Regions from separate parts of the Streptomyces spororaveus genome, predicted to be linked through region 1. Evidence: riboswitches for the same ligand, from Rfam matches in the RefSeq annotation. Region 1 holds a riboswitch; the other holds the start of a gene.

Region 1 (4,429 bases):
GCCAGCCGCTGCCCGGGCTGCTGGCCGAGAAGCTGCTCTCGTACAGCCCGCACCTGGACCGGGTCTTCTTCGGCAACAGCGGCACCGAGGCGGTGGAGACGGCCCTGAAGTTCGCCCGGTACGCCACCGGGCGCCCCAGGGTCCTCTACTGCGACCACGCCTTCCACGGGCTGACCGCGGGCTCCCTCTCGGTGAACGGGGAGGGCGGCTTCCGCGACGGCTTCGCACCGCTGCTCCCCGATACGAGGATCGCGCTCGGGGACCTCGCGGCGCTGGAGCGGGAGCTGAAGCGCGGGGACGTGGCCGCCTTCGTCGTCGAGCCGATCCAGGGCAAGGGGGTCCTGGCCGCCCCGCCCGGGTTCCTGCTCGCCGCTCAGGAGATGCTGCACCGGCGGGGGGCGCTGCTGATCGCGGACGAGGTGCAGACCGGCCTCGGGCGTACCGGCGACTTCTACGCGTACCAGCACGAGCCGGGCGTGGAGCCGGACCTGGTGTGCGTGGCGAAGGCGCTGTCGGGCGGATACGTCCCGGTCGGCGCGACCCTGGGCAAGGACTGGATCTTCAAGAAGGTCTACTCGTCCATGGACCGGGTGCTCGTGCACTCCGCGAGCTTCGGCTCCAACGCCCAGGCGATGGCGGCGGGCCTCGCGGTCCTGTCCGTCATGGAGGACGAGGAGGTCGTGGCGAACGCCCGGGCCATGGGTGATCTGCTGCGCGGGCGTCTCGCCGCGCTCGTGGACGAGTACGAGCTGCTGCACGAGGTGCGGGGGCGCGGGCTGATGATCGGCATCGAGTTCGGCCGGCCGTCCTCGCTGGGCCTGCGCAGCCGGTGGACCATGCTGCAGGCGGCCCGCAAGGGGCTCTTCGCGCAGATGGTCGTGGTGCCGCTGCTGCAGAAGCACCGGATCCTCACCCAGGTCTCGGGGGACCACCTGGAGGTGATCAAACTGATCCCGCCGCTGATCGTGGACGAGGGGGACGTGGACCGGTTCGTCGGGGCCTTCCGCGAGGTCATGGACGAGGCGCACGGAGGGTCCGGGCTGATCTGGGACTTCGGCAGGACGCTGGTGAAGCAGGCCGTCGCCACGCGCTGACGGCCCGCCCACCCCGCGGGGGACCGGGCCCCGGCCGGTCAGGCGAGGAGCCGGTCCCGCAGCCTGTCGAGGGTCTCGGGCGTCAGCCCGAGGCCCTCCGCCAGGTAGCGGTCCACCCCGCCCCAGATCTCGTCGATGGTGTCGAAGGCCGCCACCAGGTACTCGGCGCGGGCGTCGAAGAGCGGCGCGAGCAGCTCCATCACCTCGGGGGAGCGGGCGGACGCCGACTCGTCGGTGCGGCGCACGCGGTAGCGGCGGTGCGGGGCGTTCGACTCCAGGTAGTCCGCCACGATCGCCTCGCGCTCGACGCTCAGGGCGAGCAGGGTGACGGCGATCGACAGGCCGGCCCGGTCCTTGCCGGCCGCGCAGTGCATGAGTGCGGGGACGCTGTCCTCGGCGAGGGCGTGCAGGACCCGGCCGTGCTCGGCGGTGCGCTGCCGGATGATCCCGCGGTACGAGTTCGACATCCGGGCGGCCGCCTTGCCGTCGCCCAGGATCTCGCGCAGCTGGACGAGGTCGCCGTCGCGGACCAGCCGCCAGAACTCCCGCCCGTCGGCCGGGTCCGAGAGCGGGATGTTGACGTTCCGGACGCCGGGCAGCTCGACGTCCGGCCCCTCCAGCGCGTGGTCGGCACCGTTGCGGAAGTCGAAGACGGTGTGGAGGCCGAGCGAGGCCAGGAAAGCCACGTCGCTTTCGGTGGCATGTGCGAGATGTCCGCTTCGGAACAGTCGTCCCGCCCTGACCGTTCGTCCGTCAGAAGTCGGCAATCCGCCCACATCGCGGAAATTGCGCACTCCGGACAGCTCCGGCTCCTGTATCTGCTGGGTCAAAGCAACTCCTCCGCCACGTCGTGGGCCCTCTGTCCGAATTACACTGTTTGGCGCCAACTTGCCATATCCGGAGGCGAGATCGGGCACGTCCCCGTGAGCCAGATCATACGGTGACCGTGAGTGCCTGATCGCTAAGGGCGAATGGCCCCGTCGGAGCGGCTGTTGGCGCTGCCGAATGGACGGAGGGTGACGGTAATTCCGTCGGTCCCTCATGCCTGGTATTCCGTCAGGGAATTCATGGCTTGTTCCCTGTGGCCGCAAGGGATTACCTTCGCGATCGATCCGGGTGGACCGCCAAATCCTGCCGCCTCCCGGAAACCGCATCCGACCTATTCGTGCGGCAGGAGCGGGGGAACCAGGTAAGCCGCCGGCCCGGAGATCTTTTCGCCGGGACGGCTCGGGGTGAAGTCGTTCATGGCTCGTACATGTACGGCCGGACATCTCCAGTCCGAACCCGACAGCTCACCTCGCAGGCGCCGGAGAGGAATTCGTCATGCCTGCAAAGGGTAAGCACCGCCGTCCCAAGTCCCTCTCCCTTTCCCGCGGTTTCGCCGTCGCCGGAACCGGTGGCGCGGCCCTCGCGCTGCCGCTCATCGGTGCCGCGGGCGCGCACGCGGCCGGCGCCCCGGCCACCGCGACCGCGGTGACCCCCGCGGTCGCGCCGCAGGCCCCCGCCGCTCTCCAGGCGGCCCCCGCCGCCGTGCAGGCCGCGCCGACCGTCTACACCGTCGTGCCGGGCGACTACCTCTCCAAGATCGCCGCGCAGCGCCACCTGTCCGGAGGCTGGGAGCAGCTGTACGCCGACAACCGCGAGGCCGTCGGCAGCAACCCCTCGCTGATCCACCCCGGCCTGAAGCTGAACCTCGGCGGTCCGGGCGAGGCGGCGCAGTCCGAGGCCGAGGCGGCCCCGGCCCCGGAGGCCGACGCGGAGCCGGCCGCGCAGCCCGCGCCGAAGCCGGCCCGCAAGCAGGCCGAGCGGCCCGCCCCGGCGCAGCAGGCCCCCGCCGAGGCCCGGGCCGAGGCCCCCGCCGCCGCTCCGCAGTCGGGCGGCGGCTTCGTGGCCCCGGTCAGCGGCGGCATCTCCACCCAGTACAAGGTCGCCGGCAGCATGTGGTCCAGCGGTTACCACACCGGCGTCGACTTCATCGCGAGCATGGGCACCACCGTCAAGGCGGTCGGCGCGGGCACCGTGGTCTCCGCCGGATGGAGCGGCTCGTACGGCAACGAGGTCGTCATCCGCCACGCGGACGGCAAGTACTCCCAGTACGCCCACATGTCGCAGCTCTCCGTCTCCTCCGGCCAGAGCGTCACCGCCGGACAGGCCATCGGCCTCTCCGGCTCCACCGGCAACTCGACCGGCCCGCACCTCCACTTCGAGATCCGCACGACCCCGTCCTACGGCTCGGACATGGACCCGATCGCCTACCTCCGCTCCAAGGGCGCGAGCCTCTGACGGCACCCGCCGTCGGACCGCCGACCCGCGTGAGGCCGGGACCCGAGGGGGGTCCCGGCCTCACGTGTACTTATTCCTTATCTCCCACGTGGTACAGATCACGGTCCGTCAACCCCTCATTACGTTGGCGTAGGTTGCTTGCGGGAGTGAAGTATGGGTTCTCGTGGCAGCGACGACGACGAAACTCAAGACCATCGGCTCGTACGCGGCGATCGGGGACAGCTTCACCGAAGGCGTGGGGGACCCGGGACCCGGGGATTCTTATCTCGGCTGGGCGGACCGGCTCGCCGTGCTCCTGGCCGATCAGCGCGAAGAGCACGACTTCCGGTACGCGAATCTGGCGGTGCGGGGGAAGCTCCTCGACCAGATCGTGGCCGACCAGCTTCCGAGAGCCAAGGCCCTCGCACCGGACCTGGTGACCTTCTGCGCGGGCGGCAACGACATCATCCGGCCCGGCACCGACCCGGACGACGTGGCGGAGCGGTTCGAGGCGGCCGTGGCCGACCTCACCGGGGCCGTGGGCCACGTCATGATCACCACGGGCTTCGACACCCGGGGCGTGCCGGTGCTCAAGCACCTCCGCGGCAAGGTGGCGACGTACAGCGCGCACGTCCGCGCCATCGCCGACCGCTACGACTGCCCGGTGCTCGACCTCTGGTCGCTGAAATCCGTACAGGACCGGCGGGCCTGGGACGCGGACCGGCTGCACCTCTCACCCGAGGGGCACACGCGGGTCGCGCTGCGCGCGGCGCAGGTGCTCGGACTGGACGTGCCGGCCGACCCCGACCAGCCGTGGCCCCCGCAGCGGCCGCGCGGCTCGGTGGACGTGACCCGGGACAACATCCAGTGGGCGCGCGACCACCTCGTGCCGTGGATCGGCCGGCGGCTGCGCGGCGAGTCCTCCGGGGACCACGTGGAGGCGAAGCGGCCGGACCTGCTGCCGCTCTAGGGGGTGCCCGGCCCGGCGGGCGCGGGCGCGGGAGCCGGAAGCGGAATCCTTCGGGGCCGGTGTGCGTTGCATGGTCGTAGAGAGACGACCATTCTGACCCGAT
Region 2 (4,429 bases), 770 kb from region 1:
CGCCCGGACAACCGCGCGGTGCTCGTCTACGAGCCGCTCGCGGCCGACGGGTCCGACCAGCACGAAGAGTCCGACGACTCCGACGAGAACGAGGGGGCGGAGCAGTGAGCGACACGGCAGCCGTCACGATGACCTTCCACCCGCAGCCGCAGGCCGGCGAGCCGCAGCCGTGGGCCTTCCCGGCCCCCGAGCGCGGACAGCTGTCCAACGGGCTGACCCTGCTGCGCTGCCACCGGCCGGGCCAGCAGGTCGTCGCGGTCGAGGTCAACCTCGCCGCCCCGCTCGACGCCGAGCCCGAGGGCCTGGACGGCGTGGCGACCATCATGGCGCGGGCGTTCTCCGAGGGCACCGACAAGCACTCCGCCGAGGAGTTCGCGGCCGAGCTGGAGCGCTGCGGCGCCACCCTGGACGCCCACGCCGACCACCCGGGCCTGCGGGTCTCGCTGGAGGTCCCGGCCTCCCGGCTGCCCAAGGCGCTGGGTCTGCTCGCCGAGGCGCTGCGCGCCCCGGCCTTCGCCGACGCCGAGGTCGACCGCCTGGTGCGCAACCGGCTCGACGAGATCCCGCACGAGCTGGCCAACCCGCAGCGCCGCGCCGCCAAGCAGCTCTCCAAGGAGCTCTTCCCGGCCACCCTGCGGATGTCCCGGCCGCGCCAGGGCACCGAGGAGACGGTCGCCCGGATCGACTCGGCCGCCGTACGCGCCTTCTACGAGGCCCACGTACGCCCCGCCACCGCCACCGCGGTGGTCGTCGGCGACCTGACCGGCATCGACCTGGACGCCGTGCTCGCGGACACCCTGGGCACCTGGACGGGCAACACCGCCGCGGCCCTGCCGGTCCCGCCGGTGACCGCGGACGACACCGGCCGCGTGGTCATCGTGGACCGGCCCGGCGCGGTCCAGACGCAGCTGCTGATCGGCCGGATCGGGGCGGACCGCCACGACCGGGTGTGGGCGGCCCAGGTGCTGGGCACGTACTGCCTGGGCGGCACCCTCACCTCACGCCTGGACAAGGTGCTGCGCGAGGAGAAGGGGTACACCTACGGCGTACGCGCCTTCGGCCAGGTGCTGCGCTCCACCGCGGACGGCAAGGGTGCCTCGATGCTCGCCATCAGCGGCTCGGTGGACACCCCGAACACCGGGCCGGCGCTGGAGGACCTCTGGAAGGTGCTGCGCACCCTCGCGGAGGGCGGTCTGACCGACGCCGAACGCGATGTGGCCGTGCAGAACCTGGTGGGCGTGGCCCCGCTGAAGTTCGAGACGGCGGCCTCGGTCGCGGGCACCCTCGCCGACCAGGTCGAGCAGGAGCTGCCGGACGACTACCAGGCGCAGTTGTACGCCCAGCTCGCCGCGACGGGGACGGTGGAGGCGACCACGGCGGTCGTCCAGGCCTTCCCCGCGGACCGGCTGGTCACCGTCCTGGTGGGCGACGCGGCGGTCATCGAGGAGCCCGTGCGGGCCCTCGGGATCGGAGAGGTGACGGTCGTCTCCAACTGACCGTCGGACGACGGCCGATTGAGGGCCGGCTGAAGGTTTCAGCAAGGGGTTCTGGTGACTTGGTCACCAGAACCCCTTTTGTCTGTTTAGTGGTGAGGTTGCTTGTATGCGGTGTGGCGTACGCAACAAAAAGCCGCGTCTGTTTGGCGATTGACTGATGATCCGCCTAGCGTCGGCCGTGCTGTCCGTCAGTTGTGCCCGCCGCACCCGCGGCACCGGGCAGCGATCGCCGAGTCCCCGTCAGGCGCGAGCCTGGGGAGCCGGGGACCCACATGAGTCCCTGGGGTGAATCGGACCCCCTCGCAAGAGGAGGCCCGTAGGAGACCTTCCTGCTCCGAACCCGTCAGCTAACCCGGTAGGCGAGAAGGAAGGAAAGGATCAAACCCTTCATGGCGTTTGGCAGTCGTCCCGCTGGTTCCGGTAAGCACCGTGGTTCCAGCCGCCTGAGCAAGAAGACCGCCGGTTACGCCGGTATCGCCGCGATCGCCACCACGGGCGTCGTCGGCTCCCTCGCCGCCCCGGCCTTCGCCGCGGACAACCACAGCAGCACCATCGGCCAGGACAACGGCCTGGGCGCCGTGGTCGTCGCCGAGGACCTCGCGGGTGACATCGCCGACCAGGCCGAGTCCCAGCACCGCGTCGCCGAGCAGGACGCCGCCAAGGCGCAGGCCGAGGCCGACGCGAAGCAGCGGGCCGCCGAGGCCAAGCGCGTCGCCGAGGCCAAGGCGAAGGTCGAGCGCGAGGCCGCCGAGCGCGCCGCCCGCGAGGAGGAGCGCAAGCGCCTCAACACCTTCGTCGCCCCGGTGGACGGCTCGTACGTCAGCACGCAGTACCACGCGGGCGGCGGCATGTGGTCCTCCGGCAGCCACACGGGCATCGACTTCCACGCCGCCTCCGGCACGTCGGTCCACGCGGTGGGTCTCGGCACCGTCGTCGAGGCCGGCTGGGGCGGGGCGTACGGCAACAACGTCGTCATCAAGCACAACGACGGTACGTACACCCAGTACGGGCACATGACCTCGCTGAACGTCTCCGTCGGCCAGCAGGTCACCCCCGGCCAGCAGATCGGCCTGTCGGGCTCCACCGGCAACTCCAGCGGCCCGCACCTCCACTTCGAGGCCCGCACGGGCTCGCAGTACGGTTCGGACATCGACCCGATCGCGTACCTGCGCTCGCACGGCGTCAGCGTCTGACCCCGGCGCGCACCGCCTCACCGCTTCATCGAAGACCCCGGCTCCCCGAGCCGGGGTCTTCGTATGTTGCGTCTTTGTGCAAATGTTTCGGATTTCCGGCCGCTCTCGGAAATTATTCTGTGTTGCAATAGAGTCGCAGCGCGCGCATGTGCGTGCAATGAGGCTGGCAGTCGGAAATAGGCGGAGGTTCGGTCTTGCGTATTCCTGCGCACGCGGTATGCACAGCAATCCGCGACGACATCGTCTCCGGGGTGTTCGAGCCGGGCGGAAGGCTGACCGAGGAGGTGCTGGCCCGCCGGTACGGGGTCTCGCGCGTCCCGGTCCGCGAGGCCCTGCGGACCCTGGAGTCCGAGGGGTTCGTGACCACACGGCGCCACGCGGGGGCCTGCGTGGCCGAGCCGACCGAGCAGGAGGCCGCGGACCTGCTGGAGCTGCGGATGCTCCTGGAGCCGCTGGCTGCCGCGAGAGCCGCCCGGCGGCGCACCGACGCGCACCTCAAGGTGCTGCGCGGGCTGGTCAGGCTGGGTCAGGAGCGGGCCAGGCGGGGGCAGGGAGAGGACCTGCGGTCCCTGGGCGGCTGGTTCCACGAGACGCTCGCGCAGTCCTCCGGCAGCCCCGGCCTGATCGCGCTGCTCACGCAGCTGCGGCACAAGATCGCGTGGATGTACGTGGTGGAAGCGCCGGTCCGGCCCGCGGAGTCCTGGGCGGAGCACGGGGCGATCGTGGACGGGGTGGCGCGCGGCGACGCCGAGCGGGCGCGGGCGCTGACCGCGCTCCACACCGACCGGGCGGTGGGCGCGCACCGGCTGCGGCTCCGCCCGGCGGTGAGCACTTCGCAACCTGCCGTAAACATGCCGAGCGGCCGGCATTAACAGGAGCCGTATACAAAGGGTGGGACCGCCGGAATTCCCTGTGCGCGGCCGGTCGGTTTCTGCGGCGGGCCCATTATCCGTACGGAATTCCAGCCCGGCTGAATTCGGCATGCGCGGAATCCGGGTGGCACCCCTTTGAGGCCGGCGGTATTTCCCCGGTTCCCGGTTCCCGTTTCCCGCGGGGGCGTCCGTCAGGGCCCGGGGCGGCGGCCGGCCCGTGGAACGGCGAAGCCGCGGCCCCCGGTCCGGGGGCCGCGGCTTCGCGCGGGGGGTCGAACGGTCGAACCCGAAGGGTCAGACGGTCTCGGGGAGCTCCTCGAGACCCTCGGCGACCAGCTTCGCGAGACGGTCGAGCGCGGCGTCCGCGCCCTCGGCCTCGGAGGCGAGGACGATCTCCTCGCCGCCCTGGGCGCCCAGGCCCAGAACCGCCAGCATGGAGGCGGCGTTGACGGGGTCGCCGCCGGACTTCGCGATGGTCACCGGGACGCCGGAGGCGGTCGTCGCACGGACGAAGATCGAGGCGGGACGAGCGTGCAGGCCCTCGGCCCACCCGACGTTGACGCGGCGCTCTGCCATGGTGATGCCCTTCAGGTTCTTACGGTTGTCTAGACCAGTCTCTCACGACGCCCGGAATGCTCGGACCTACCTCCGGCCTGAATTTTCCGCCGTTCGACCTTCCCCAGCTTGCACTGATTTGCCCCGTATCGCCTTATGCGCCGCGCGAGCGCTTCAGGGCCCGATCCGGCCGTAAGGTAGGCCCATGACCATCGAGTCGGACCCCTCGTACCCGGCCCACTGGGAAGCCGACGTCGTCCTCCGCGACGGCGGCACCGCCCGGATCAGGCCCATCACCACCGAGGACGCGGGC

What was found. A riboswitch is a leader RNA that binds a small molecule or an ion and turns the genes downstream of it on or off. The one in region 1 is predicted to bind cyclic di-AMP.
Region 2: it holds a riboswitch for cyclic di-AMP, as region 1 does, so the genes downstream of both, Sspor_RS13285 (M23 family metallopeptidase) here and Sspor_RS10040 (LysM peptidoglycan-binding domain-containing M23 family metallopeptidase) in region 1, are expected to answer to the same signal.

Annotation. Positions count from the first base shown of each region.
Region 1 covers NZ_BNED01000005.1:1,603,761-1,608,189, reverse strand. The annotation lists gene Sspor_RS10050 (aspartate aminotransferase family protein) at 1-1,094, shown strand, start outside; gene Sspor_RS10045 (tyrosine-protein phosphatase) at 1,133-1,924, opposite strand; cyclic di-AMP (ydaO/yuaA leader) riboswitch at 2,240-2,415, shown strand; gene Sspor_RS10040 (LysM peptidoglycan-binding domain-containing M23 family metallopeptidase) at 2,418-3,377, shown strand; gene Sspor_RS10035 (SGNH/GDSL hydrolase family protein) at 3,541-4,326, shown strand.
Region 2 covers NZ_BNED01000005.1:2,376,118-2,380,546, reverse strand. The annotation lists gene Sspor_RS13295 (M16 family metallopeptidase) at 1-108, shown strand, start outside; gene Sspor_RS13290 (M16 family metallopeptidase) at 129-1,496, shown strand; cyclic di-AMP (ydaO/yuaA leader) riboswitch at 1,714-1,872, shown strand; gene Sspor_RS13285 (M23 family metallopeptidase) at 1,886-2,689, shown strand; gene Sspor_RS13280 (GntR family transcriptional regulator) at 2,884-3,561, shown strand; gene Sspor_RS13275 (HPr family phosphocarrier protein) at 3,856-4,137, opposite strand; gene Sspor_RS13270 (bifunctional acetate--CoA ligase family protein/GNAT family N-acetyltransferase) at 4,322-4,429, shown strand, end outside.